Regions from separate parts of the Micromonospora sp. DT231 genome, predicted to be linked through region 1. Evidence: predicted binding sites of a transcription regulator. Region 1 holds the regulator's gene; the other holds the start of a gene.
The links. The regulator HspR, encoded in region 1, represses chaperone genes until heat shock. The targets are predictions, from matches to a motif close to TTGAGTNNNNNNNACTCAA.

Region 1 (14,109 bases):
TGAACGCGGTGGAGGCGAAGACGGCGATCATCACGGCCAGGCCTGTGGCGTTCACCGCGTACGCCGCCGTGCGGGCCACGAACCGCTTGTCGCCGCCCTCGACCCGGACCAGCTCCAACACCCCGCGCTGCCAGTCCCGGACCATCCGTTCGGCGCGCTCGGGCAGGTCTTTGCTGGGGTGGGCGAGCGCCGGATCGAGCAGCCCGCTGCCCGCCGGGTGCGCCTTCCAACCCGTGTACGCCGATTCGGCGGCCTCCGAGGACACCCCGCGCAGCAGCGTGACCAGTTGCGACTCGATGGCGTTGCGCAGCTCGACGGCGGGTGCCGGTCGACCGGTGACGGCGGCGACGACCCGGTCCCGCAGGCGGCCGATCCGTGCTTCCAGGGTGCGGAAGAACTCCCCGGTGCCGACGAACTCCTGCCAGCGGGCGAGCACCTCGCCCCGGAGCAGTCGGCCGTCCTGAAGCCCCTGCTCGACGGTGCGCTCGGCGCCCCGGTACGCGGCCCGCACCCGGTCGTCCAGCTCGTCGGCGGCGGTGACCTGCTCGTCGGCGGCGTCGGCCAGCTCCTCGACGGCGGGGTGGAGCGCGGCCAGCGCCCCGTCCAGCGTCTGGCGGACCACCGCCGACCGTGCGTCCGCGTCGCCGGCCAGCCGGGCGAACCAGTCGGCAAGCGCCGCGGTCGCGCCCTCGGGCAGCAGCCCCTGCCCGTCGACCCAGGTCTCCGGCAACACGAACAGCGGCGCCCGGCCGAGGTCCTGTTCGGCGAGCATCTCGGCCAGGTGGGCGGCGATCTCGTCGGTGGCCTCGGCGGGCACCCGGTCCAGCACCATGGCGATCACCGCGCCGCGCGCCCGGGCGCTGCGCAGCAGCTCCCAGGGGACCGCGTCGGCGTACCGGGCGGCGGTGGTGACGAAGAGCCAGAGATCGGCGGCGGCCAGCAGTTGGGTGGCGAGCGCCCGGTTGGCGTCGACAACCGAGTCGATGTCGGGCGCGTCGAGGAAGGCCAGCCCGGCGGGGAGGGCGGGGGCGGTGACGAGGTGCAGGGCGCGCGGGTCGTCGCTCGGCTCGGTGGTGCGGGTCAGACCGGGCAGCAGGTCACCCTGCCGGAACCACGCCGCGTCGGACGGGTTGCAGACCAGCACCGGGGAGCGGGTGGTCGGCCGGAGCACACCGGCGGCGCTGACCCGGGCCTTGACCAGGCTGTTGACCAGGGTCGACTTGCCGGCGCCGGTGGAGCCGCCGACCACCACGAGAAGCGGGGCGTCCAGCCGGGCGAGCCGGGGCAGCAGATAGTCGTCGAGCTGATCGCCGAGGGCCGTGGCGGTGTGCCGGGCGGGGCCGGCGGAGGGCAGCGCGAGAGGGTACCGGGTCGCGCCGATCGCCTCCCGGAGGCCCGACAGGGCGCCGGGGAGGCCGTCGTCCCCGGTGGTGGCGGGCGGCTCCTCCGCGGCGTCCGGCGGACCGGTGCGGGCTGCGACGGCGGGCGCGCCGGAACGGGTGGCGGAATCGCCGGGCGTCGTCACCGCTAAAGCGTGCCCGACCGATGCAAGGGAAGACAACCGGACGGTAGGAAAGGCTGGGTTGCGTCGGGGTGACTCAACTCGACTTGACGATTCGCCAACGCGTGGCACTATTGAGTCCAGTTCACTCAACTTGTGGTGGGGCCCGCTGCGGGCGGTGTCCGCCAAGCAGCCACGGGCAGTGCCCGTCACCTGCACAACCTTACGAAGCGAGGAAGCGAAGATGGCACGTGCGGTCGGTATCGACCTCGGCACGACGAACTCCTGCGTCAGCGTTCTCGAGGGCGGTGAGCCCACCGTCATCGCCAACGCTGAGGGCTCGCGGACGACCCCGTCGATCGTCGCGTTCGCCCGCAACGGGGAGGTGCTCGTCGGTGAGGTCGCCAAGCGCCAGGCGGTGACCAACCCGGACCGGACGATCCGCTCGGTCAAGCGCGAGGTCGGCACGAACTGGTCCGTCGACATCGACGGCAAGAAGTACACCCCGCAGGAGATCTCGGCCCGGACGCTGATGAAGCTCAAGCGGGACGCGGAGGCGTACCTGGGCGAGCAGATCACCGACGCGGTGATCACCGTTCCGGCCTACTTCAACGACAGCCAGCGGCAGGCCACCAAGGAGGCCGGTGAGATCGCCGGCTTCAACGTGCTGCGGATCGTCAACGAGCCGACCGCGGCCGCCCTGGCGTACGGGCTGGACAAGGGCTCCAAGGAGCAGACCGTCCTGGTCTTCGACCTCGGCGGCGGCACCTTCGACGTCTCTCTGCTGGAGCTGGCCGAGGGCGTCATCGAGGTCAAGTCGACGAGCGGTGACAACCACCTCGGCGGCGACGACTGGGACCAGCGGATCATCGACCACCTGGTCAAGACGTTCCGTGGTGAGCACGGCATCGACCTCGGTCAGGACAAGATGGCCCTCCAGCGCCTCCGTGAGGCCGCCGAGAAGGCCAAGATCGAGCTGTCCGCCGCCACCACCACGAACATCAACCTGCCGTACATCACCGCCGGCGCGGCCGGCCCGCTGCACCTCGACGTGACGCTGAGCCGCGCCGAGTTCCAGCGGATGACGCAGGACCTGCTGGACCGCTGCAAGGGCCCGTTCGAGCAGGCCGTGAAGGACGCCGGGATCAAGATCTCCGACGTCGAGCACGTCATCCTGGTCGGCGGTTCGACCCGGATGCCCGCCGTGACCGACCTGGTCAAGCAGCTCACCGGCCGCGACCCCAACAAGGGCGTCAACCCGGACGAGGTCGTCGCCGTCGGCGCCGCCCTCCAGGCCGGTGTGCTCAAGGGTGAGGTCAAGGACGTCCTGTTGCTCGACGTGACCCCGCTGAGCCTGGGCATCGAGACCAAGGGCGGCATCTTCACCAAGCTGATCGAGCGCAACACCACGATCCCGACCAAGCGCTCCGAGGTCTTCACCACGGCGGACGACAACCAGCCGTCGGTGCTGATCCAGGTCTTCCAGGGCGAGCGGGAGATCGCGGCCTACAACAAGAAGCTCGGCACCTTCGAGCTGACCGGCCTCCCGCCGGCGCCGCGCGGCGTGCCGCAGATCGAGGTCGCCTTCGACATCGACGCCAACGGCATCGTCAACGTGCACGCCAAGGACCTGGGCACCGGCAAGGAACAGAAGATGACGATCACCGGCGGCTCGTCGCTGCCGAAGGACGACATCGAGCGGATGCGCCGGGACGCCGAGGAGCACGCGGAGGAGGACAAGCGTCGCCGCGACGACGCCGAGGCTCGCAACGTGGCCGAGGCGCTGCAGTGGCAGACCGAGAAGTTCCTCGCCGAGAGCGGCGACAAGCTGCCCGGTGAAAACCGGGAGCAGCTCAACGAGGCGCTCGGTGAGCTGCGGGGTGCCCTCGGCGGTCAGGACATCGAGAAGATCAAGTCCGCCCACGAGAAGCTGGCGAAGGTCTCCCAGGAGGCCGGGTCGCTGCTCTACTCGGCTCAGGCCGAGCAGGGTCAGCAGCCGGGTGGCGAGGCCGGCCCGGGTGCGGCCGGCGCACAGCCGGGCCCGCAGTCCGGCGGCGCCGACGACGTGGTCGACGCGGAAATCGTGGACGAGGACGGCAAGAAGTGACCGTCGGCCTCCAACACGTGTCCACGGCGAAGGGGATGGGGTAGCCGCATGACGCAGAAGCCACGAGCCGCCGACCCGAGCGACACCGGGTCGACGCCGGGTGGCTCCGCGCCCACGGAGCCGACCACCGGCGACGGGGAGCGGGTCGTCATCCGCAACAAGCGCAAGCTCGTCGACACGGCGGAGCCGGAGGGCACCGCCGCTGACGCGGAGACCGGTGTGCCGGCCGAGGGCCTGGTCGAGGACGCCGAGGTCGTGGTCGACGAGATCGAGGTCGAGGTCAACGCCACCGACGGTCCGGAGCCGTCCGGCCCGCCGGTGGTGGACGCCCCGGCGCAGCCGGTGGACGGCGCCGGCCCCGGCACGTCGCTCGGCGCCGAGCTGGAGGCGCTCCGGGCTGAGTTGGACGAGCGGACCCGGGACGTGCAGCGGGTGTCGGCGGAGTACGCCAACTACCGCAAGCGTGTCGACCGCGACCGCAACCTGGTGCAGGAGCAGGCGACCGGTTCGGTGCTGGCCGCACTGCTGCCGATCCTCGACGACCTGGACCGGGCTCGGGAACACGGCGACCTGGTCGGGCCGTTCGGCACGGTGGCGGAACAGCTCACCACCGCGCTCGGCAAGTTCGGCCTGAACGCCTTCGGCGAACAGGGCGACCCGTTCGACCCGACCCGCCACGAGGCGGTCGCGCACCAGACCTCGGCCGAGGTCACCGAGCCGACCTGCGTACAGGTCATGCGGCGCGGCTACCAGCTCGGTGAGCGGCTGCTGCGCCCCGCGCTTGTCGCGGTCGCGGACCCGGAATAGTGCGAAGCAGTGACCGGGCCGTCTCGCCCACCGCGCGTCGGTGGGCGAGACGGCCGGGCCGCGACGGTCGAGAGGGGGTGGACCGGTGAGTTCCAAGGACTGGATCGAGAAGGACTTCTACGCCGTGCTCGGCGTGGACAAGGCCGCCTCGGCCGATGACATCAAGAAGGCGTACCGCAAGGTGGCCAGGGAGTCGCACCCGGACCACAACCCGGGCGACGCCAAGGCGGAGGAGCGGTTCAAGGCCGCGTCCGAGGCGTACAACGTGCTGTCGGACTCCGGCCGCCGTCGCGAGTACGACGAGATGCGCTCGCTGTTCGGCTCGGGCGCGTTCCGGCGCGGCGCCCGCGGCGCGGGTCAACCGGGCGGCATGCCCTTCGACGTCTCCGACATGTTCGGCGGCGGCGGGGGCGGCGACCGCCGCTTCGGAGGCGCCGGCTTCCAGGACCTGTTCAGCTCGATCTTCACGGGTGGTCAGGGTGGTGGGCAGGCGGCGCCACGCGGCCCGGGCCGTGGCCGGGACGTGGAGACCGAGGTGGCAATTGACTTCGGCGACGCGGTACGCGGGGTGACGCTGCCCCTGACGCTGCGCGCGCCGGGCGTCTGCGAGACCTGTCACGGCAACGGGGCCAAGCCCGGCACCCAACCGCGGACCTGCCAGGTCTGCCACGGTGCCGGCGTGACCACCCGCAACCAGGGGTCGTTCAGCTTCTCCGAGCCGTGCCGCAACTGCCAGGGCGTCGGCACGGTGGTCGAGGAGAAGTGCCCCGAGTGCCACGGCAGCGGCGGTGTCACGAAGACACGCACCATGAACGTGCGCTTCCCGGCCGGCGTGTCCGACGGTCAGCGCATCCGGCTGACCGGGCGCGGTGAGCCAGGCGAGCGCGGCGGCCCGGCTGGTGACCTGTTCGTGCACGTCAAGGTTCGGCCGGACGAGCTGTTCGGGCGTACCGGCGACGACCTGACGTTGAGCGTGCCGATCACCTTCGCGGAGGCCGTGCTCGGCACGGACCTGCGGGTGCCCACGCTCGACGGCGCGGTGACCCTGCGGGTCCCGCCGGGTACGCCCAGCGGGCGGGTGTTGCGCGCCCGGGGCAAGGGTGTGGTGCGCCGCGACGGGCAGGCCGGCGACCTGCTTGTCACGTTGGACGTGGTGGTGCCGGCCCGGTTGTCCGACGAAGCGCGCACCGCGCTGGAGGCGTTCGCCGAGCAGAGCCCGCCAGCCGCCCGGGAACATCTCGAGGCGCGGGTGCGTCGGGTCAGTTAGTCCGGTGGAAGGGACGCGGAGGTGAGCGGGATGTCGGGCGAGTTCCTCGGTTCGGGTGACCCTGCCTACGAGGCCAAGGTGCTGATGATCTCGGTTGCGGCGCGGATGGCGGGGATGCACCCGCAGACCCTGCGCCAGTACGACCGGCTGGGGCTGGTGCAGCCCGGCCGGGCCGCTGGAGGCGGGCGTCGGTACAGCGTCCGTGACGTGGTGCTGCTGCGCGAGGTGCAGCGGCTCAGCCAGGACGACGGGATCAACCTGGCCGGCGTCAAGCGGATCATCGGGCTGGAGCGGCTGTTGGAGCAGGCGCAGCAGCGGGTGGCCCGGCTGGAGGCGGAGCTGGACGCCGCGTACCGGCGGGTCGCCGAGCTGGAATCCCTCGCCCGCTTTCCGGGTCGGGATCTGGTGCCGACCAATCGCACGTCCACCGCGCTCGTGGTCTGGCGACCCCGTCGTACTCCCGATCGTTGACCTGCCACACACCCGGAGCTTTTCCTCGGCCCGGACCGCACCGGATTCCCCGGCGCGGTCCGGGCCGCTTCGGTTAGCCTGTCGATACGGGTCCAATCGGCTTAATACGGACCTACCGGCATGGCGAGGGGGAGCGATGGCGGAACCGGCGAAGAAGGTCGCCCAGCAGACGGAAGAACGGTTGGAAGACCTGGCCGAGACCGTCCGCAAGAAGTTCGACAAGGTGACCGAGGGGACCTACCGGGACCGGGTCGTCGAGGGCCGGTTCGCCGAACAGGGCGACCACGGCGGCGACAAGAGCCGAGCCGAAACCGAGCGCAAGCAGGACTGACCGGTGACCGACGTGCGGGCCGGGACCCACGGGGGGTCCCGGCCCGTTCGCCCGTCAGAGCGCGGGCCGGGACGCGGTGTCACCGTGGCGGGGGTCCCGGCCCGTTCGCCGTCAGAGTGCGGGCCGGCCCTCAGCCGAGGCGGCGGTTCTCGCGGACCAGGCCGCCCTCGCACCAGTCCCGGTAGACGAAGAGGTCCGGGCGGGCCAGCAGCACCCGTCCGTTGTGCGCCCAGATCTTCATCAGCTCGTCGCCGTCCCGCTCGGCCTGCTCGACGAGCTTGCGGAAGCGGCGCTTGGGATGGGCGCGGAAGTTCGTCCGGATGCCGTCGGCCGCGTAGATGTAGAGGCAGTGCAGCGCGAAACGCCGCGCCGGGCAGGTCGGATCCATCGCCAACTCGAAGAGGGTCAACACCAGCCGGTCGCCGGAGACCAACAGGTCCCAGTCGGGTGGCATCGAAGCCAACGGCACCGAATCGGGCTTGTACGCCCAAGCTCGCAACTCCGCCGGACTCGGATCGACGGGGTTGGCGAAGCCGTGGAACGTCGACTCCTGCACGCTCACCGGCCAACCTTCCGCTCTCGCCCGCGTGTGGCAACGCTGCCTACGGACCCTGGCTGCTGGGGCGAAACGGTAACCCGCCGTCGGGTGCTGCGGTAGTACCCGCGAGGAGCAATTCCGCAACCGTTGGCATGGCCGGGTTCACGGCATCGACGGCGTTGCCGATGATGCTCCTATGACAATCCACGTACGACGGTTGCGGCGCGGCGCCGAGGCCGAGTTCGTCTCGGGGTTGGAGTGGCTCTTCGCCCCTCCCGGCAGCCGTCCCGCGGACTGGGACCGCGACCGCGCCGTCGAGCGCACCGCGCGGGTACTCGACCACGAGAACACCGCGCTCTTCGCCGCGCGATCGCAGGAGGATCATGTGGTCGGCGTGGCCAGCGTCTACCTGGACATCCTCTCGGTGCGCTTCGGCCGTCGGGCTTCGATCGAGGATCTCGCCGTGCACCCCGAGTGGCGTTCCCGGGGTGTCGGTTCCCGCCTCCTGGCGGCGGCCAGGGCGTGGGCGCACGACCAGGGAGCCGACTATGTCTTCCTGGAGTCCGGCCTCGCCCGGACCGAGGCGCATCGCTTCTACCTCCGCGAGGGTGCGACCCACGCGGCCGCGGCCTTCAGGTGGAGCTCAGTGCACTGAGTCGACGACCGGGGTCGACTCCCGCCGCTGGGCCGCCGCGCGGTTACGCAGCCACCGCTTGAACCACGGGAAGTCCGGCAGCCGGGCGAGGATCGGCCCGGTCACCACTGTGATCAGGACGTACGTCGCCGCCAGCGCCGCCAACCGCGGCTCGACGCTCCCGGCAGCCACCGCGAGCCCGGCGATGACGATGGAGAACTCACCGCGAGGTACGAGTGCCAGGCCGGCCCGCCACCGACCGGGTTCCGCGATGCCGACCCGGCGGGCCGCGAGGTAGCCGGTGAGCGTCTTCGTCGCCATGGTGACAACTGCCAACGCGAGCGCCGGCAGCAACACCGGCGGGATGTCCCGTGGGTCGGTGACCAGGCCGAAGAAGACGAAGAACACCGCGGCGAACAGGTCCCGCAGCGGGGACAGCAACTCGGTGGCGTGGTGCGCCACCGGGCCGGAGAGCGCGATGCCGACCAGGAACGCGCCGACCGCCGCCGACACCTGCAGCTTCGCCGCGAGGCCGGCGATCAGCAGGGTCAGACCGAGTACGCCCAGCAGCAGCGCCTCCGGGTCCTTCGCCGACAGGGCGGACGAGATGAGGTGGCCGTACCTGATGGCGACCACCAGCACGAGCAGCACGGTGCCCACCGCGACAGCGAGTGCGATGCCGCCGCCCAGCAGGCCGGTGCCGGCCAGTACCGCGGTGACCAGCGGCAGGTAGAGCGCCATCGCCAGATCCTCGATGACCAGGACCGAGAGGATCACCGGAGTTTCCCGGTTACCGAGTCGGCCCAGGTCGGCGAGGACCTTGGCGATCACCCCCGAGGAGGAGACCCAGGTGATGCCGCCGAGCACCAGGGCGGCCACCCAGTCCCAGCCGAGCAGCAGGGCGAACGCCGCGCCGGGCAGCGCGTTGAACAGGCCGTCGATCAGCCCGGCCGGCGCCGCCGAGCGGAGGTTGCCGACCAGCTCGTTGGCCGAGTATTCCAGGCCGAGCATCACCAGCAGCAGGATGACGCCGATCTCGGCGCCGACGGCGAAGAACTCCTCGCTGGCGGCGAGCGGAAGCAACCCGCCGTGCCCGAACGCGAGCCCGGCCAGCAGGTAGAGAGGGATCGGTGAGAGGCCTACCCGGCGGCTGAGCCGGCCGAGGACACCAAGCAGCAGCAGCAGCGCGCCGACTTCGACGAGCAGTGTGGTGGAGTCGTGCATCCGCCTCAGCCGTCCGGGTCACTGTCGGCGAGGATGGCGGACACGCCGTCGAGACCCCTGCGGGTCCCGACGACGACCACCACGTCGCCGGCTGCGAAGCGGAAGGAGGGGAGTGGCGAAACGATCACTTCGCCTTCACGCAGCACCGCCACGATGGAGGCACTGGTGCGGGTACGCGCCTTGGTGTCGCCGAGCTTGCGGTTGACGTACGGCGAGCCGGCCGAGATGGCGATCTGCTCGGTGAGCAGACCGGCGGCCTGCTCACGCAGCCCGGAGAGCTGGCCGAGCATCAGCGACGCGCCGAGGATGTCGGCCAGCGCCTCCGCCTCGTCGTCGGTCAGCGGGATGTCCGCCTGGCAGGAGTCGGGATCGTCCGGGTCGTACAGGACCAGATCTCGGCGGCCGTTGCGGTGGGAGACGACGCCCAGGCGACGTCCGGACTCCGTCACCAGATCGTGACGTACCCCGATCCCGGGTAGGGCGGTCTGCTCGACACGTACTCGCACAGGCTAAGGCTACCGCTTGGTGAACAAAGCGCAGATCTTGGACGGACGGCAACCCGTCGGGCGGCCCCGGCGCAGTGCAAGGGTCGTGATCCACTCGGGTTCGTTGAAGTCGGCGTATCCAACGTGGCGAGACGCCCCGACTTCCTGAAAGGCGAGTGGATCTACTTCGGGTCGCTTACGTAGGTGCCTTTGCCTTGATGCCCTTCGGTCAGACCCTCGGCCTGCAGGATCAACAGCGCTGAACGGACCGGCTCGGCGGACACGCCGTAGTGCTCGGTCATTTCACGCAACGAGGGCAGCTTGTCGCCTGGCGCGTACTCGCCGGAAGCGATCTTGTCGCGGATGTCCTGCGCGATTCGTTGGCGGTCCGAAACTCGGGGCATGGGGCAACTCCTGGTAGGCCCCAAGATCTTCCCATGCGGTCGGCGGGTGAGCCAACACTTCGCGTGCTAAGCATGGTCACTGCTTGTCCTGCAATGCTTTGCATTGCATGTTGGCGGGGCGGGCACTCGGGGTGTGGAAAGCCTGGTAGGCAACCGGCCTCCTCGGCCGGGTCGTCCGCGTTGCCGCTGGCGCGGCCGTGTGCTCCCCTCGGGTAAACGGCCGTGTCAGCGCCCGACCCCCAGGAGAGGAGCGCCGCTGATGGTGGGCCGAGGGTGGTGGCGATGAGCGGGCGGTTCGTCATCCACCTGCCGATATCCGCGCCCGACCTGGCCCGCGCCAAGATGCTGGGGCGGACCGCCGGTCGGTCGTTGGCCTTTCTCGCCCGGATCGACCTTGGCGGGATCACCGTCTCGACCGAGGACGACCAAGGGGTACGGCACTGGGTCTTCTGCGACCGGCGGCTGGACGGTGGCCGTCGCTGCGTGCTCCGCGCCGACCACGAAACCCCGTGCACCGCGCGGTTGCCCCGGCGAATCGGCGCGTAGGGGCCGCACAAGACCGTGATCGACTCGGTTTTCAGGATGTCGCGGTGTCCTGGCGGTCCGGATGCCCCGACTTCCTGAAGGGCGAGTGGATCAACCGCGCCGGGGCCGGACGCGCTGCGCGTCGGGGCCGGACGCGCCGGTGCCCGCCCCGGCCGAGCGGGTGCGGGCACCTGGGCACGCCGTGGTCAGCGGAGGCTGGCGAAGAACTCGCGGATGTCGGCGGCCAGCACCTCGGTGGCCTGGTGGGCGGCGTAGTGACCGCCGACGTCACCGCGGCCCTCGACGTCCGTCTCGTACGCCGTCCACCTGACGATGTTCGCGTGGTCCCGCTCGGCGAAGCGGCGGATGGACTGGAAGTCGCCGGGGAACATGGCGAGCGCGGTCGGTGCGGTGGTCGGCTCGGTCGGGGGCTCGCCGGCGTGCGCGTCCTCCCAGTAGAGCCGGATCGCCGAGGCGGCCGTGCCGGTGAACCAGTAGAGCGCCACGTTGGCCAGGACGAAGTCGGCGTCCAGGCTCTCGTCGAACAGTTGGGCGTTCCAGGCGAGCAGCCCGACCGGCGAGTCGGCCAGGCCGAACGCCAGGGTCTGCGGCTGCTGACTGTGCACCTGGTTGAAGGAGAACTTGTTCTCGTAGAACCACTGGAGGTGCCCGAGCGCGGCCTGGTCCGCCTCCGAGAGCCCGGCGAACTCGGCCGGGTCGCCGGAGGGGAACGAGAAGAGTTGGGTGACGTGGACGCCGAGGACGTGTTCCCGGTCGATCCGGCCCACCTCCGGCGCGACCATCGAGCCGGCGTCGTTGCCGACCGCGCCGTAGCTGTCGTACCCCAGGCGGTTCATCAGCTCGGCCCAGGCGCGGGCGATGCGGAACCGGTTCCAGCCGGCGCTGCGGGTCGGGCCGGAGAAACCGAAGCCGGGCAGCGACGGGATGACCACGTGGAAGGCCGGCGCGTCCGGGTCGGTCGGCTCGGTGAGCGGGGCGATCACGTCGAGGTATTCCAGCACCGAGCCGGGCCAGCCGTGGGTGAGCACCAGCGCGGTGGCGTCCGGCCGGGACGACCGGACGTGCAGGAAGTGGATCTGCTCGCCGTCGATGTCGGTGACGAACTGGGGGTGGGCGTTCAGCCGGGCCTCGACGGCGCGCCAGTCGAACCCGTCGCGCCACCTGTCGACGAGGGCACGCACCCGATCGGTGCCCATCCCGTAGGCGTCGCCCGCGCCGGGCAGCTCGGCGGGCCAGCTCGTGCGGCCGAGCCGGGCGGCCAGGTCGTCGAGGTCGGTCTGCGGGATCTCGACGCGGAACGGGCGGATCGCGGTGCCGGTCATCTCGGAACTCCTTCGGAACGGAATGTTTCGTTCTGTAATCACAGTAGCAGACCGGAACGATCCGTTCCACTGCTAGGCTGGGGGCATGTCCACGACTTCCGGCAAGACGCTTGGCGGTCGCCGCGCCCAGGCCGCCCGCAACGACGAGGTCATCCTCGAAGCCGCACGTGCGGTCTTCCTCGACGATCCGAAGGCGCCGATCGCCGCCGTCGCCGAACGCGCGGGCGTCGGCATCAGTGCGCTCTACCGGCGGTACGCGGGCAAGGAGGACCTGCTGCGTCAGCTCTGCCACGACGGGCTGCGCCGGTACGTCGCCGAGGCCGAATCGGCCCTCGCCGAGCCGGACGACTGGACGGCGTTCGCCGGGTTTCTGGCCCGGGTGGTCGACGCCGACGTGCACTCGCTCACCGTTCACCTGGCCGGCACCTTCACCCCGACCGAGGAGATGGGCCGGGACGCGATGCGCGCCAACGAGCTGGCCACGACCCTGTTCGAACGGGCCCGCGCCAGCGGTCGGCTGCGCCCCGACGTGGTCGTACCGGATCTCGGGTTGTTGCTGGAGTCGTGCGCGGCGGTGCGCGTACCCGATCCGGAGCGGACCGGGCAGTTGCGCCGCCGGCAGCTCGCGGTGTTGCTGGCGGGTCTCTCGACGGCGCCGGACGCGGACCCGCTGCCCGGCCCGGCTCCGGCGGCCGGGGAGTTCGACTGGCGGTGGCGTCCTCGGGAGTGATGGGCGTCACGCGCTAAGGTTGAGTGGAATACGCTCAACTCTGGTTGTGTCCTTCTCAGTGGACAACGCCGATCCGGGGGAGCCCATGAACACCGAAAGACTCACCACCAAGAGCCGCGAGACCATCACGGGCGCTGTCGCGCTGGCCAACCAGCGTGGCCACGCCACCGTGGAGCCCTGGCACCTGCTGCTGTCACTCCTGGACACCGACGGCTCGACCGCCACCGGTCTGTTGCGCGCCGTCGGGGCCGACCCCGCCGAGCTGCGCCGGGCCGCCCAGCGCGCGGTCGACGCCCTGCCGGCCGCCCGCGGTTCGAGCATCGCCGAGCCGACGTTGGCTCGGGAGTTCGTCAACGCCATCGGCGCCGCCGAGCAGATCGCCCGGCCGTTGGGCGACGAATACACCTCCACCGAGCACCTGCTCGCCGGCCTGGCCCGGGTGGGTGGGGCCGTGTCCGGTGCGCTGAAGACGGCAGGCGCCACCGAGGAGGCCCTGGTCGCGGCCTTCCCGACCGTGCGCGGTGGCGACCGCCGGGTCACCACCGCCGACCCCGAGCAGACCTACCAGGCCCTGACCAAGTACGGCGTCGACCTGACCGCCAGCGCCCGGGACGGCAAGATCGATCCGGTGATCGGTCGGGACGCCGAGATCCGCCGGGTCATCCAGGTGCTCTCCCGGCGTACGAAGAACAACCCGGTGCTGATCGGCGAGCCCGGCGTCGGCAAGACCGCGATCGTCGAGGGCCTCGCCCAGCGGATCGTCACCGGTGACGTGCCCGAGTCGCTGCGCGACAAGAAGCTGATCTCGCTGGACCTCGGGGCGATGGTCGCCGGCGCGCAGTACCGGGGCCAGTTCGAGGAGCGGCTGAAGTCCGTCCTGGAAGAGATCAAGAACTCCAACGGGCAGGTCATCACCTTCCTCGACGAGCTGCACACGGTCGTCGGCGCAGGCAAGGGCGAGGGCTCGATGGACGCCGGCAACATGCTCAAGCCGATGCTGGCCCGTGGCGAGCTGCGGATGGTGGGCGCCACCACGCTCGACGAGTACCGCGAGCACATCGAGAAGGACCCGGCGCTGGAGCGTCGTTTCCAGCCGGTGCTTGTCGGCGAGCCGACGATCGAGGACACCATCGGCATCCTGCGTGGGCTCAAGGAGCGCTACGAGGTGCACCACGGCGTACGGATCACCGACGCCGCGCTTGTCGCCGCCGCCACCCTGTCGGACCGCTACATCACCGACCGGTTCCTGCCGGACAAGGCGATCGACCTGGTCGACGAGTCCGCGTCCCGACTCCGGATGGAGATCGACTCCCGGCCCGTCGAGGTGGACGAGATCGAGCGGGCGGTCCGCCGGCTGGAGATCGAGGAGATGGCGCTGGCGAAGGAGCCGGACGCGGCCTCCGCCGAACGGTTGGAGCGGCTGCGCAAGGAGTTGGCCGACAAGCGCGAGCAGCTCACCGTGCTCTCCGAGCGCTGGCAGACGGAGAAGAGCCACATCACCAAGCTCTCCACGGCCAAGGAGGAGCTGGAACGTCTCGGCGGCGAGGCCGAGCGGGCCGAGCGCGACGGGGAGTTGGAGCGCGCCGCCGAGCTGCGCTACGGCCGGATCCCCGCCCTCAAGGTCGAGCTGACGCAGGCCGAGGAGGAGTTGGCCCAGCTCCAGGCCGACGGCGCGATGCTCAAGGAGGAGGTCGGCGCGGACGACATCGCCGCGGTGGTCGCCTCCTGGACCGGCATCCCCG
Region 2 (14,109 bases), on a different contig from region 1:
CCGACCCAGCCGTGCCAGCGGCCGCCATCGCCAACGCCACAGGTCAGGTCGACGCGAATCGCGTCGGCCGCCAGAGGCATCCAGTCGATGCCCCGATCACGTAGTCAAGCGCGGACGGCGGCCATCGGCTGCGGGCGACCCCTGGTGTTCGGATAGGCCGCGATGGTGACCCACTCAGTGTCCGGAGCGTTCATGGCGACCATGATCCCCGCTGTCGTCCGACTTCGGAAGCGCGATCCGCGGGCTCCGGTCATCGCCGCCGCCGCTGCCGCCAGCCCACCGTGGCCCGCACGGCCGTCCGACAGGCGTCGACCAGATCCGCGTCGAGTTCGACGGCGTGCCGAGCCTGGCACTCGGCCGGCAGCGACACCTTTCGATCCTCGGACGCGACCCGCTCGACCCAGCCGCCCCGGAGCACGTGCGGCGTGAGCACCCGATCCGCGCTGTCCAGGTCGGCAAGGAGCGTCGGCAGGTCGATCCGGTCCGGTTGACCGCCGCCGAGCCCCGCGAAGATCCTCTCGTACGGGCCGCCCTCGAACCCCACTGTGGACGAGACGCCCAGGAGCACCCGTCCCTCGGCCGGCGGGCCGACCGCCGGTGGCACGTCGCCGGCCCGCAGGGCGTGGAACGGAAGGATGGCGAACCACCCGTGCGCCGACCAGAGGACGAGCGTCCTCCCGGGCGGGCTGACGTGCACCCGCCACGCGTCGCCGCGCACACCCGTCCAGTCCGGCCACCGCCGGCAGAAGTAGTCACTGGCACCACTCGCCCACCGGCGCGCCAGGCCCGACTCCCGCAGGCACCTGAGGTGGCACTGGCCGTACCGGTCATCGGTGCCGGACCGGTCCGGTCCGAGGAAGTACGGCGCCAGGTAGAAATCCTGACCCGACAGGCCGAGCGACAGCCGGCCGCAAAAGCAGCACTGCTCAGGGACACCCGCGTCACGCACCTGAACGTCGTGGGAACCGATATCCCGCACCCGGAACCCCCGCTCCGACGACGACGCGCCGAACACTAGCGGAGCCGGGTCAGCGGCGTCACCGTCCGGTCCGATCCGTCGTAGCTGCGGGCGGCGTCGAAGTCACCCGTCGGGCGCTGCCCGCCCGCGACACCACGGGCCGCTCGCAGGTCCGCGTCGCGGAACCGCAGGGCCAGGCTCAGGTGCGGCACCCACGCCCCCGGGGCGTGCCACGGGCGGTGTCCGTCGGCCTCGGCGAGGACGTCCCAGATGGCGGCGTGCAGCCTGGTCAGCGCCGGCGTCGGCCGGACGAGCCAGACCAGCGGGGCGCTGCCGTCGAGGACGACGACGCGGTCGAGCGCGACCGGCACCGGCAGCGCGGCGTCGAACACCTCGGCCAGGCGGTATTCGACCCCGGGCGGAAACTCGTCGACGGCGGCGAGGGTCAGGTGCGGCCGGTTGGTCGGGTGGATGGTGCGCGCCAGGCTGGGCAAGCCGGCGGCCGCCAACCGCTGCCAGACCGCCCGGACGGCAGTCTCCAACCCGGGCGAGCAGACCAGTTCCACCGTACGCACGCGCCCACGCTAGCCCGGACGGCCGGTGTGGTTGGCACGGATCGCGACCGCGGTCAGAGCCAGCCGTTGTCCCGGGCGGCGCGGACGGCCTCGGCCCGGTCGGCCGCGCCGAGCTTCTGCACGGCGGCGGACAGGTGGTTGCGGACGGTGCCGGTGGACAGGTGCACCCGGCGGGCGATCACCGCGACCGGGGCGCCGAACTCGGCCAGCCGCAGCGTCTCCAGTTCCCGAGGCGTCAGCGGGCACACGGGCAGGGTCAGCGCGTCGGCGGCCAGCGACGGGTCGACGTATCGGCCGCCGGCGTGCACCCGGCGGATCACGTCGGCGAGCGCGCCGCCCGGCGAGCCCTTGGGCACGAAACCGCGCGCCCCGGCGGTCAGCGCCTGCCGCAGGTGCCCGGGACGCCCCTGCCCGGTCAGCACGACCACCGCGCACTCAGGACGGACCCGGGTCAGCTCGGCGGCCACCGCGATGCCGTCGAGACCGGGCATCTCCAGGTCCACCACTGCCACGTCCGGGCGGTGCGCGAGCGTCGCGGTCACCGCCGTGGGTCCGTCGGCGGCCTGGGCCACCACGTCGATGTCCGGCTCCAGGCCGAGCAGCGCGGCGACCGCGACCCGGATCAGGTCCTCGTCGTCGGCGAGCAGGACGCGGATCACGACGTCACCGGCACGGTCGCCTCAAGGGTGAACACGCTGTCCTCCCGGCGGACCCGCAGCTCTCCCCCGGCCGCGGCGAGCCGGTCGGCCAGGCCGCGCAGGCCGTGGCTGTGCGCGTCCGGGCCGCTGTCGTCGGCACCGTCGTTGGCGATTGTCATCCTGGCCCCGTTCTCGTCCCGGTCGATGTGGATCCGGCACCACTCGGCCCGGCTGTGCCGCAGCACGTTGGTGCCCGCCTCGCGCAGCACCGCCGCCAGTTCGGCGGCGGCCGGCTGGGGCAGGTCGACGTGTGGCGGCACCGTGCAGCGCACGCCGCAGGAGCGCAGCACGTCGGCCACGGCGGCCAGTTGCTCACCGAGGTCGACGGCCCGGTAGCCGTGCACGCTCTCGCGGACCTCGGTGAGCGCGGAGGCGGCCAACCGTTGCACCTCGGCGGCCTCCCGCCCGGCCCGCTCCGGGTCGACAGGTGCGAGCCGCGCGGCGAGTTCGGCCTTCAGCGCGATCACGGTGAGGCTGTGCCCCAGCAGGTCGTGCACGTCACGGGCGAAGCGCAGCCGCTCCTCGGCGGCGGCCAGCCGGGCCTGGGCGGCCTGACCCTGCCGGGCCTCCACCAGCAGGTCCCAGAACCAGACCTGGAACCAGTTGACCGCGGCCACGCCCACCCCGACGCCGCCGGTCACCGCCAGGGACCGCCCCACGGACCCGCCGGTCCACCAGGCGACCGCCGCCGACACGAGCAGGGTGCCGGCGGTGACCGCCAGCGCGCCCGGGAGGCCTACCAGCAAGGGGGCCATCCCGACCAGGGAGGCCCCGATCCACGCCCAGGTCGGCCAGGCCCCGGCCGCGACCGGGGCCACCAACGGAACGGTCAGCGCCGCCCCGACGACAAGCCCGAGCTGGGCGCGACGTCGCCACCGTTGCGCGAGCCAGGGGGTGACCGCCGCGTACAGCAGAGCGGTCTGGGTGGCCGCGAAGACGAGGATCCCGACCGTGCCGAGCACGACGCGGCCAGCGGACGGCTCCCGGGTCAGGCCGACCGCGGGCAGCAGGACGCCCGCCCACACGCCGGTGGCCAGCGACAGCAGCGTCGCCCGCCGAGCCCGGCGCAGCCGGCGGTCCGCCCGGGGGGTCACCACCTCGCTCGTCACGCACCGATCCTAGGACCGCACGGCGCTCGGTCCACCCATGCGAGATGTCACGGTCGGACCGTGCGATCCGCGCGGGATTCCGGTGACGGACGCGCCTGCCGACCGCGCCGGGACCCCGGCAGGGTCAACGGCATGGAGAACACACTCGTGTACGCGGACAGCAGCACTGTCGTACCGTCGCCGTCGCCGTCGCCGTCGCCGTCGCCGGCCGCGCCCGGCGCCGGCACGCGGCGGCTGTGGTGGCATCTCGCCGAGATGGCGTTGGCGATGGTCGTCGGGATGCTGCTGCTCGGGCCCCTGTGGGACGCGGCCGGCGTCCCGCTCGGGCTGAGCGGGACGCTGGGCCGGCCGGACGTCGCCGCGCTGGTGATGGCCACGAACATGACGATCGGGATGACGGTGTGGATGCGCTACCGGGCGCACCACTGGCGTGGGGTCGTCGAGATGGCCGCGGCGATGTACGTGCCGTTCCTGTTGGTGCTGGTGCCGTTCTGGGCCGGCCGGCTGGACGGCGAGGCCCTGATGCTCGGCGGTCACCTGCTGATGGTGCCGGCGATGGTGCTGGTGGCGGTGCGTCACCGGCACGAGTCGCCGGTCGCGGTACGCCGGCATCCGGCCGTGGTGGCGCTGGCCCGCCGCTGGCCGACCGGGCTGGCGCTGCTGATGACTGTGGAACTGTGGGTCGACCCGAGGATCCTCAGCCCGTGGACGATGCTGGTGCTGCCCGGCGGGTACCTGCTGATCGGTGTGGCCCGACGGACCCTGCGCGGGCCGGGCGTGCTCGCCACCCAACTGGTCGGCCTGGTCGTCTGGGTCGCGCTGACGCTGACCGCGGTCGCGGTCGGGGGTCAGACGGCGGCGTGGCTGGTGGCGCTCGGTTGGCTGGTGCACGGCGGGTGGGACCTGGTCCACCACCGCACCGGCCGGGTGGTGCCAGGCGGGTACGCCGAGTGGTGCGGCGTGCTCGACGTGACGCTGGGGGGCATCATGATCGTGGCAATCCTGACCGGCGCCGTCTGACGGGGGCGATCTTGTGTCGCTGGGCGCCGATCGCACACTTGTGGCGGTCGGCGCAGCGGCGTGGACGGCGTAATGAAAGGCTTGGCACATGAGTTCCGCACCTGCACAGCACGACGCACCGACTGACGCACCGATTGACGCCGTCCCCGCCGACGCCGAAGAGGTGTACGCCTTCACCGAGCTCGGGCTGCGTCCCGAGCTGCTGGGCGCGCTGTCCGCCCTCGGTTACGAGGAGCCGACCCCGATCCAGCGGGAGGCGATCCCACCCCTGCTGGAGGGTCGGGACCTGCTGGGCCAGGCCGCCACCGGCACCGGCAAGACGGCGGCGTTCGCGCTCCCGCTGCTCAACCTCATGACGGCCCACCGCCAGGGTGGTGACCCGGTGGCGCTGGTGTTGGTGCCGACCCGGGAGCTGGCGGTGCAGGTCTCCGAGGCGTTCCACCGCTACGGCAAGGACCTGGGCGCCCGGGTGCTGCCGATCTACGGTGGGCAGCCGATCGGGCGGCAGCTGCGGGCACTCGACAACGGTGTCGACGTGGTGGTGGCCACCCCGGGGCGGGCCCTGGACCACATCGCTCGGGGCACCCTGCGCCTGGGCGGGCTGGCCACGGTGGTGCTCGACGAGGCCGACGAGATGCTCGACATGGGCTTCGCCGAGGACATCGAGGCGATCCTGGAGCACGCTCCGGCGGAGCGTCAGACGGTGCTCTTCTCGGCCACCATGCCGTCGCGCATCGACGGGATGGCCCGGCAGCACCTGCGCGAGCCGGTCCGGATCGAGATCGGCCGGGAGCAGACGGTCGCGGGCGAGGCGCCCCGGGTGCGGCAGAGCGCGTACATCGTGACCCGGGCCCACAAGCCGGCCGCGTTGGGCCGGGTGCTGGACGTGGAGTCGCCGACCGCGGCGATCGTGTTCTGCCGCAGCCGGGAAGAGGTCGATCGGCTGACCGAGACGATGAACGGGCGGGGTTACCGCTCCGAGGCGCTGCACGGCGGGATGAGCCAGGAGCAGCGCGACCGGGTGATGGGCCGGCTGCGGGCGGGCACCGCCGACCTGCTGGTGGCCACCGACGTGGCGGCCCGTGGGCTGGACGTCGAGCAGCTCACCCACGTGGTCAACTACGACGTGCCGTCCGCGCCGGAGTCGTACGTGCACCGGATCGGTCGGGTGGGCCGGGCCGGCCGTGAGGGCGTGGCGATCACCCTCGCCGAGCCGCGTGAGCACCGGATGCTCAAGACCATCGAGCGGGTGACCGGCCAACGGATCACCATCGACAAGATCCCCACCGTGGCCGACATGCGGACGCGGCGGTTGGAGCTGACCCAGGCGGCGCTGCGGGAGAGCCTGCTGGAGGACGACCTCGACCCGTACCGGGTGATCGTGGAGACGCTCACCGACGAGTTCGACCTGATGGAGGTCGCCCTCGCCGCCGTGAAGCTGGCCCACGAGGTGACGTCGCCGGGCTCCGACGACGAGGAGGAGATCCCGCAGGTGCCGGTGCGCGGTCCGCGCGAGGGTCGACCGGAGAGCGGCGGCCGGGGCGGCGACCGGCGGGGCGGAGGCCGGCCGCGCTCGGGCGGCGGCAACACCGTCCAGGTCTTCGTCGGCCTGGGCCGGCGGGCCGGGGTGCGCCCGCAGGATCTGGTGGGCGCGATCACCGGGGAGACCGGGATCCGTGGCCGGGACATCGGCTCGATCGAGATCGCCGACCGGTTCTCGTTGGTGGAGGTGCCGCAGGGCGTGGCCGACGAGGTGATCTCCGGGTTGCGGCAGAGCACGATCAAGGGCCGCAAGGCGACCGTGCGCCGCGACCGCGGGGGCGACGAGCGCTGAGCGCACCGCCGGCCTGAGCGCGCTGCCGGCGACCGCCGGGGTACGACGGTCGCCGGCGCTGCGGGTCATTGGTGGGCGGTGACCGCGCCGCCCACCATTCCTACCCGATGTTCCCGCTGACCACGTTGTTGGCGCCGACCAGCGAGATGCCGCCGGAGGCGTGATCATAGGCCCGCATCACGTTGTTGCTGACGATCCAGTTGTTGCTCGTGCCAACGGTCACGATCGGGCGGTCCTGCCGGGGGGAGGCCGTCGAGTCGGAGTAGATCTGGTTGCCGATCACCTGGCACAGGCCGGAGTCTCTGCCGCGAATCCCACTCTCACCGTTCTCGTGAATGTCGAGACCCATGATTCGAGTCCGCCCCGACGAGAAGACGCCAATGCCGTTGGAGGCGTTCCGCCACAGCCGGCCGCCGATGAACTGGTTCCCCCAGACCTGCCAGAGGTCGGCTCCGTTTCCGGTGCCGCCCGTGCCGTTCGACTCCAGGTAGACGTTCTGGAAGATGTTCCGGTTCGCGCTGTTGCGCAACTCGACGCCGTTGCCGACACAGCCCCAGACGTGCAGGTTGTCGAACATGCACGCACCATCGTGCAGTCGTAGGCCGGTCTGGCATTCGCCGACCCAGACGTTGAGGAACTCGTTGTCGTAGGCCCAGGCGTTCACGAAGATGCCGATGCCGGCGCCGTCCTCGATATTGACGTCGGTGATCTTGTTTGCGTGGGCGCTGGTGCTCTCACCCGTGCCGAGGAACTCGATGGCGTGGCTGCCGGAGTTGCTGAAGTGCAGGTGGTGGAACGTCGACCGGGGACGCCGGACGGTCAACAGCACGCCCGAGGTCCGCATGCCGTAGAAGTGCACGTTGGAGATCTGGTTGTACGTGCCCGACGAGATGAGGCGGCCGGTGTAGCCCGGGGCTGGCTGGATGATCGCCGCGCCGATATTCTCCCCGGTCCAGGTCAGGCTCGTCGGGAACTGGACCTCCGACCCGAGGCCGAGTCTGCCCACCGGCTGAAAGATCTCTCCGCCCTCGGTCGGCAGCAGACTCAGCGCGACGGCGACCTTCGCCGCCTCATCGCTGCCGTCGAGCAGGCAGCCGACCCGGGGGTCGCGCAGACTGAGAGCGGCCTCGCGTACCACAGCCGCCCCGGTCGGTTCCGCCCTCGCTGCCGTGGGCAGCGTCGCCGCGACCGCGGCACCCGCGCCACCGGCGAAGAGCGCCCGCCGTCCCAGCGCTCGGCCCACCGGCCCTGGCCGCTGCGGCATCGCCGACGGCACGACACCGGAGGGGCTCACGTTCGATTCCATGTCTCTCCCCCGCTAATTGATCACGTCGAGCAGGGGCCGACCTTATCGGCGATCGCCGACGCGTGGGGGGCGCCGGCGCTGCCGGCGACGAGCGCTGACACGCCGCCGGCGACCGCCGGGGTACGACGGTCGCCGGCGCGGTGGGTCAGAAGGAGTACGGCCCGAACCGGCCCCACGCCACCACGGCGGCGAGCACGAGCAGCACCGCGCAGGTGATCGCGCCTTGCAACTCCGTACGACGCTGCTCCGCCGTGTCCTGCTTCTTCCTGTCGCGCAGGTGCACGAGGATGCCGCCGATCATGACGATGACCAGCCCGGCGGCGGCGAGCGGGGTGAGCACGGTGGCGATGTCGGCGAGCGGGGGCAGCACCAGCCCGACGGCGGCCAGCAACTCGACCGCGCCGAGCGCCTTGACCTGGGTCGGCGGGACCGGGTCGACCCACCGCATCAGCTCGCGCAGCTTGTCCTTGGGTTGGGTCAGCTTGGCGAAGCCGGCGCCGGCGAAGACGGCGGCGAGCAGGATCTGGATGATCCAGAGCACCAGGTTCACGGGGGTTCCTCCAGGGGACCGCCTCGCGGCGGAGAGGTAGTTGAGGATTCAAGCGAGACAGTAGACCTCCCCCCGCGTACCAAAGGACCCCCGCCGTCTCCGAAGACGGCGGGGGTCCTTTTTCGCGCAGCGTCAGACCGTGAAGAGGGCCGGACCGTCCAGCGCCTCGACCTCGGCCGGGCGCAGCGCCAGGGCGAGCACGTCGGCCACGTCGGCCAGGGTGTGCACGGTCAGCGCCTCGCGCACCTCGGTCGGCAGGTCGTCCAGGTCGGGCTCGTTACGCGCCGGGATGATCACCTCGGTGAGGCCGGCCCGGTGTGCGGCGAGCAGCTTCTGCTTCACCCCACCGATCGGCAGCACCCGACCGGAGAGCGTCACCTCGCCGGTCATCCCGAACTCGGGGCGCACCGGCCGGCCGGTGACCAGCGAGGCCAGGGCCGTGACCATTGTGATGCCGGCGCTCGGACCGTCCTTGGGCACCGCGCCGGCCGGGAAGTGGACGTGGATCCGGCGTCCCGCGAGAGCGTTCGGGTCGATGCCGAACCGCCGCCCGTTGGAGCGCAGGTAGGAGAGCGCGATCTGCGCCGACTCCTTCATCACGTCGCCGAGCTGGCCGGTCAGGGTCAGCCCCGGCTCGCCCTCCATGCTTGTCGCCTCGATGAAGAGCACGTCCCCACCGGCGCCGGTGACGGCGAGGCCGGTTGCCACGCCGGGCACGGCGGTGCGCTCGGCCGACTCCGGGGTGAACTTCGGTCGCCCCAGGTAGCCGGTGAGGTTGTCCTTGTCGACGCGTACCGGGGTCGGGTCGGTCGCCAGCGTCACCGCCACCTTGCGCAGGATCTTGGCGAGGCCACGTTCGAGCTGCCGGACTCCGGCCTCCCGGGTGTACTCCCCCGCGATCAGCGCGAGAGCGTCGTCGGCGACGCTCACCTCGTCGGCGGTCAGCCCGGCCCGCTCCCGCTGCCGGGGCAGCAGGTGGTCGCGGGCGATGGCGACCTTCTCGTCCTCGGTGTAGCCGTCCAGGGTGACCAGCTCCATCCGGTCCAGCAGCGGGCCGGGGATGGACTCCACCACGTTGGCGGTGGCCAGGAACAGCACGTCGGACAGGTCCAGGTCGACCTCCAGGTAGTGATCCCGGAAGGTGTGGTTCTGCGCCGGGTCGAGCACCTCCAGCAGGGCGGCGGCCGGGTCGCCGGCGTAGCCGGCGGAGACCTTGTCCACCTCGTCGAGGAGCACGACCGGGTTCATCGAGCCGGCCTCGCGCAGCGCGCGGACGATCCGGCCGGGCAGCGCGCCCACGTAGGTGCGCCGGTGACCGCGGATCTCCGCCTCGTCGCGGACGCCGCCGAGCGAGACCCGGACGAAGTTACGCCCGAGTGCCCGCGCCACGGACTCGCCGAGGCTGGTCTTGCCCACTCCGGGAGGGCCGGCGAGGGCGAGGACCGCGCCGGAGCCGCGACCGCCGACCACGCCGAGGTTGCGCTCGGCCCGCCGGTTGCGCACGGCCAGGTACTCCAGGATGCGGTCCTTCACGTCGGCCAGGCCGGCGTGGTCGGCGTCGAGCACCGCCCGGGCCGCGGCCAGGTCGGTGTTGTCCTCGGTACGCGTGCCCCACGGCATCTCCAGCACCGTGTCGAGCCAGGTGCGGATCCAGCCCGCCTCCGGTGAGGCGTCACTGGCCCGCTCCAGCTTGCCGACCTCGCGCATGGCCGCCTCGCGGACCTTCTCCGGCAGCTCGGCGGACTCGACCCGGGACCGGTAGTCGGCCGAGCCGTCCGGCTCGTCCTCGCCCAGTTCCTTGCGGATCGCGGCGAGCTGCTGACGCAGCAGGAACTCCCGCTGGGACTTCTCCAGCCCCTCCCGGACGTCACTGTTGATCTGCTCGGTGACCTCCTGCTCGGCCAGGTAGTCCTTCACCCAGCCGACAAGCAGCTCCAACCGGGCGGTGACGTCCGGCGCGGCGAGCAGTTCGGTCTTCTGGTCCAGGGTCAGCCAGGGCGCGTAGCCGGCCGAGTCGGCCAGCTCGGACAGGTCGGTCATCCGCTCCACCGCGTCGATGACCTGCCAGGCGCCCCGTTGCTGGAGCACGGAGGTCACCAGGGCGCGGTACTCGCGGGCGAGTTCCCGGGCGCGGCCGGCGGGAGCGGGTTCGTCGAGTTCGGTCGCCTCGACCCAGAGGGCGGCGCCGGGGCCGGGCACGCCGGAGCCGATCCGGGCCCGGGACAGGCCGCGGATGACGGCGGCGGGCTCACCCTCGGGGAGCCGGCCGACCTTCTCGATGGTGGCGACGACGCCGACCGGGCCGTACTCGCCGTCGATGCGCGGCACGGCCAGCAGCTTGCGATCGCCGGTCGCCCGTGCCGCGTCGATCGCGGCCTGGGTGGTCGGGTCGAGGGTCACCGGGATGACCATGCCGGGCAGCAGCACGGCGTCGGTCAGGGGAAGTACCGGAAGAGTTGCCATCGAACACCTGCTATCGCGTTGAGTTGAGCGTGTCTGGCTCAAGTAACAAAGCGTTCCCCTTGTTCCGGACTGTGACCCAGGCCACTCCAGGGAGGGTTCCGGCAGGCTCCCCTCGTTCGGTGCGTACCCGCATGATCGGCACCCACCGGGGAACGGCGCAGACATGCCGGGAGACACCACCATCCGACTCGTCGTCGTGGACGATCACCCCCTTTTCGTCCGCGGCCTCGAATCGCTGCTCCCGATCACCGGCGCGGGCCGCGCCGAGGTGGTCGCCTCGACCGGCGACGCCGCCTCCGCCGCGACGCTTGTCGGCCGCTGCCGGCCCGACCTGGTCCTTGTCGACCTGCACCTGCCAGCGCCGGGTGGGATCCGGGCGGTGGCCGCGATCCGGCGGGCCACCCCACGGGTACGGGTGGTCGCGATGTCCGGCGGCGTCGACCCCGCCGCGGCGCTGGAAGCGCTGCGGGCCGGGGCCGAGGGGTTCCTGCCCAAGACCAGCGAACCGGAGGAACTGCTGCCCCCACTGCTGGCCATTCTCGGCGGCTGGGCGGTGCTCCCGGCCGAATTGTTACGTGCCATGACGCGGCCCACGCACGCCACCTCGGTCGACCTGGACGGCGAGGAACGGCGGCTGCTGCGCGCGATCGCCGCCGGCCGCAAGACCGTCGACATCGCCGAAGAACTGCACGTCTCGGAACGGACGGTGAAACGGATGACCGCCGCGTTGCTGCGCAGGCTGCGGGTGTCCAACCGGGCCGAGGCGGCCGCCGTGGCCGGGCACACCGGCCTGCTCCATCATTGAGGCTCCGCCATCGGCACCGTTTCACGGTTTTTTTCGGTAACGGAATCGCGACGCGCCGAATGGGACGCTTATTGTTGCGGATTACCGGGGTGATAGGTCAGACTTTGGACACATCCCGCCGCACACAGGGAGTAATCGGCAATGGCGAGAAAAGTAATCACGGTCCTGACCGACGACCTGGACGGCGGCAAGGCCGACCGGACGGTCGAGTTCAGTCTCGACGGAGTGGCCTACACGATCGACGTCTCGGACGAAAATGCCGGCGTCTTGCGTAAGGCACTGGACCCCTACATCAATGCGGGTCGGCGGATCGGCCGCGGTCCGGTGGAGAGCGCCCGATCGATCCGGAGGCCGGGGCGACCCACCGGCGCCGGAATGGATCGGGAGCAGAACCGGGCCATCCGGGAATGGGCCGTCAAGAACGGCTACAAGATTTCCGAGCGGGGCCGGATCCCGGTTGAGGTCGTCGAGGCGTACAAGGCGCGCTGACGCGCGAGTTGCCGACGGGGTCCCGCTGTGACGGCGGGGCCCCGTCGGGTTGTCCGGCACCAGAAACGACGGTGGCCGGTCACCAGGGCCCTCGCCCGGGTGACCGGCCACCGCCGGTCGAGGTCGGTCAGTTGACGTCGATGCGTACCGAGTCGAACGCGGGCGTCTGGTTGGCCCGCTCCATCATCGGCAGGCGGTGCGAGCCGTCACCGGCCCAGACGGAGCACTGCGCGGTCCCCGCCTCCGGCAGGCCCGGAATCTGGATCGTCACCTCGTCGGGCTGGGCGCCACCGCGACCGTCCTCGGTCGCGACGAAGAAGGCGGGCACCTCCTGCGGCTCCGGCGGGGCGGTCAGGCTGTCCAACATCCGGCACGCGGTGTGGAAGTGACCCCGGACCAGGCCCTGGGCGTTGAGCAGCGAGCTCTCCACGTAGTAGCCGCCCTGACCGGCGGCCAGGAAGCGGTCCCGGACCAGGTTGCGGGTGCTGACCCGCAGGGTGAACGCCTGGTTGCGGCCGACCTGGTCGGGGAACTGGGTGATCAGCAGGGACGGGTTGTTGGCGGCGGCGCCGACCTCACCGAACTCGGTGCTCACGCAGCGGTTGCCGATCTGGAAACCGTCGTGCGGCTGGAGCCGGCTCTCGTCGCAGTCGTTGGCCAGCACGCCGAGCCCGGCGCCCGGGGCGTTGCCGCCACCGTTGTTCCCGCCACCGTTGTTGCCGCCACCGGGGGTGGTGGTGGGTGAGCTGCCGCCGTTGTTGCCGGTGGGCTGCACCTGACAGTCGGCGAGCTGCGCGAGGCCCTGCGGCCGGGGTCCGACCCGGTCGATCGCGGTCGTGATCCGGTCCAGCACCGCGCGCCGCTTGCCGGCCAGCGGTTGGAGGATCGCGTTGCGGATGAACGCCTCACCCTTGTTGCCCTCGGCGGCCAACCGGCGGTCCGCCTCGGCGATCTGGGCCTGCAACTGGGCGAGACCGCGGTCCACCTCGGCCCGCGCCTGGGCCGGCACCTGCGGCAACTTCGCCGTCACGTCCGGACAGGCGATGGCCGTGCCGGTGCCCACCGTGCCGTCCTTGCCGTCCTCGCACTCGGGGACCGATTGCTGCCCGTCACCCCAGTGATTACGCACCCAACGACCGTTCTGCCAGGTCCGGCTGGTCGAGGCGCCGCCAGCCGGCGCGGTCGAACCCGGGCTCGGCTCCACGCACTGCCCGGCGACCGGACGCGGCTTATTTGTCCGCCGGTCCTGGGCCGACGAAATCTGGGTCACGGCGACGACTCCGCCGAAGACCACGAGCGTGCCGACAACGGCCAGCAGACGCTTGCTCCGCGCGTTGCCGGATGACCGGCGCGCCCGTGTGGACCTGCGCATCGAATTGCTCTCCTTCTCGATCCGGTAGTGGATTCCTGCCCTCGGCGGACCGACGGATGTGAGAGGGCACGCCACGGCGGTGAGCACCGTGACCTACCCGGGTAATGCGTCGATGGCCGACGATGCCCTTTCCGCACCGTCTCCCGCGCCCGGGGGCGCGGATGGGGAGATCCTGTTCATTCGCGCAGGAGTACGGGACGGCGACCGGGAAGGTTCAACCGTCGCGCAGGAAATTGCCCAGACCGGATCCGGAGCCGGTGTCAGCAGGGAGAACGGGCGTCGGTCAGTCGACGCAGAGGTGGTCGAAGGCGAATCCGCCGACCAGTTCGGCACGGCGTCGACTCAGCGCGACGATCTGCGCGGTCAACTCGGCGCGCGGCAACAGGTCCGTTCCGGCGTTCGCCCGCAGCCGCTCCCCGACCGCGACGGTGGCGAGATCCTCGGCCAGTTGGGCCGCGTCGATGCCGCAGGAGAAGCGCTGCTCGGTCACCGCGACCCGCTCGACGAGGCACGCGTCGGGGCGGACCTGCACCCAACTCCACCCCTGCGCCGTCCCGTCGGCCCAGCGCACGTGCAGGCCGCGCACGATCGGGTCGGCCACCCGTCCCGCCACGTACGCCTCGACCGCCGCCGCGCGGGTCAGCGCGCCCAGGTCGTTGACCTGCCCGGTGCGGCCGTCGGGCAGTCGACCGAGGATGTCCCGGAAGCCCACCGGGGCGTGGTCGTCCCCGTCGGCGGTCACTCCGGCGGCGCCCGCCGCGTAGGCGCGCGCGTCGATCACGTAGTCCACGAGGCGTCGGCCGTGCTCGGCGGCCCGCAATGTCGACGATCCGATCCGCAACACGGGCAGGCCGGCGGCGGCGCTGACGGCGTCGGTGAGTCGCTCGGCACGCTGCTGCGCCGAGCCGGCGGGGGCCACCGGGCCGATCT

Region 2: the regulator HspR is predicted to act here: its motif matches at 10,537-10,555, upstream of lon (endopeptidase La).

Annotation. Positions count from the first base shown of each region.
Region 1 covers NZ_JBNCNO010000002.1:352,799-366,907, forward strand. Annotated here, with positions in the region: gene ACPXBU_RS06475 (ABC transporter) at 1-1,525, opposite strand, end outside; gene dnaK (molecular chaperone DnaK) at 1,746-3,608, shown strand; gene grpE (nucleotide exchange factor GrpE) at 3,657-4,415, shown strand; gene dnaJ (molecular chaperone DnaJ) at 4,501-5,682, shown strand; gene ACPXBU_RS06495 (heat shock protein transcriptional repressor HspR) at 5,713-6,153, shown strand; gene ACPXBU_RS06500 (hypothetical protein) at 6,290-6,484, shown strand; gene ACPXBU_RS06505 (hypothetical protein) at 6,615-7,046, opposite strand; gene ACPXBU_RS06510 (GNAT family N-acetyltransferase) at 7,219-7,677, shown strand; gene ACPXBU_RS06515 (cation:proton antiporter) at 7,666-8,880, opposite strand; gene ACPXBU_RS06520 (cation:proton antiporter regulatory subunit) at 8,886-9,386, opposite strand; gene ACPXBU_RS06525 (winged helix-turn-helix domain-containing protein) at 9,548-9,769, opposite strand; gene ACPXBU_RS06530 (hypothetical protein) at 10,052-10,315, shown strand; gene ACPXBU_RS06535 (epoxide hydrolase family protein) at 10,501-11,637, opposite strand; gene ACPXBU_RS06540 (TetR/AcrR family transcriptional regulator) at 11,723-12,367, shown strand; gene clpB (ATP-dependent chaperone ClpB) at 12,453-14,109, shown strand, end outside.
Region 2 covers NZ_JBNCNO010000019.1:11,832-25,940, reverse strand. Annotated here, with positions in the region: gene ACPXBU_RS32285 (hypothetical protein) at 1-80, opposite strand, end outside; gene ACPXBU_RS32280 (hypothetical protein) at 251-949, opposite strand; gene ACPXBU_RS32275 (2'-5' RNA ligase family protein) at 1,015-1,533, opposite strand; gene ACPXBU_RS32270 (response regulator transcription factor) at 1,587-2,192, opposite strand; gene ACPXBU_RS32265 (sensor histidine kinase) at 2,189-3,340, opposite strand; gene ACPXBU_RS32260 (hypothetical protein) at 3,473-4,360, shown strand; gene ACPXBU_RS32255 (DEAD/DEAH box helicase) at 4,449-6,194, shown strand; gene ACPXBU_RS32250 (right-handed parallel beta-helix repeat-containing protein) at 6,295-7,500, opposite strand; gene ACPXBU_RS32245 (DoxX family protein) at 7,646-8,050, opposite strand; gene lon (endopeptidase La) at 8,183-10,513, opposite strand; gene ACPXBU_RS32235 (response regulator) at 10,677-11,318, shown strand; gene ACPXBU_RS32230 (histone-like nucleoid-structuring protein Lsr2) at 11,460-11,807, shown strand; gene ACPXBU_RS32225 (hypothetical protein) at 11,935-13,179, opposite strand; gene ACPXBU_RS32220 (hypothetical protein) at 13,463-14,109, opposite strand, start outside.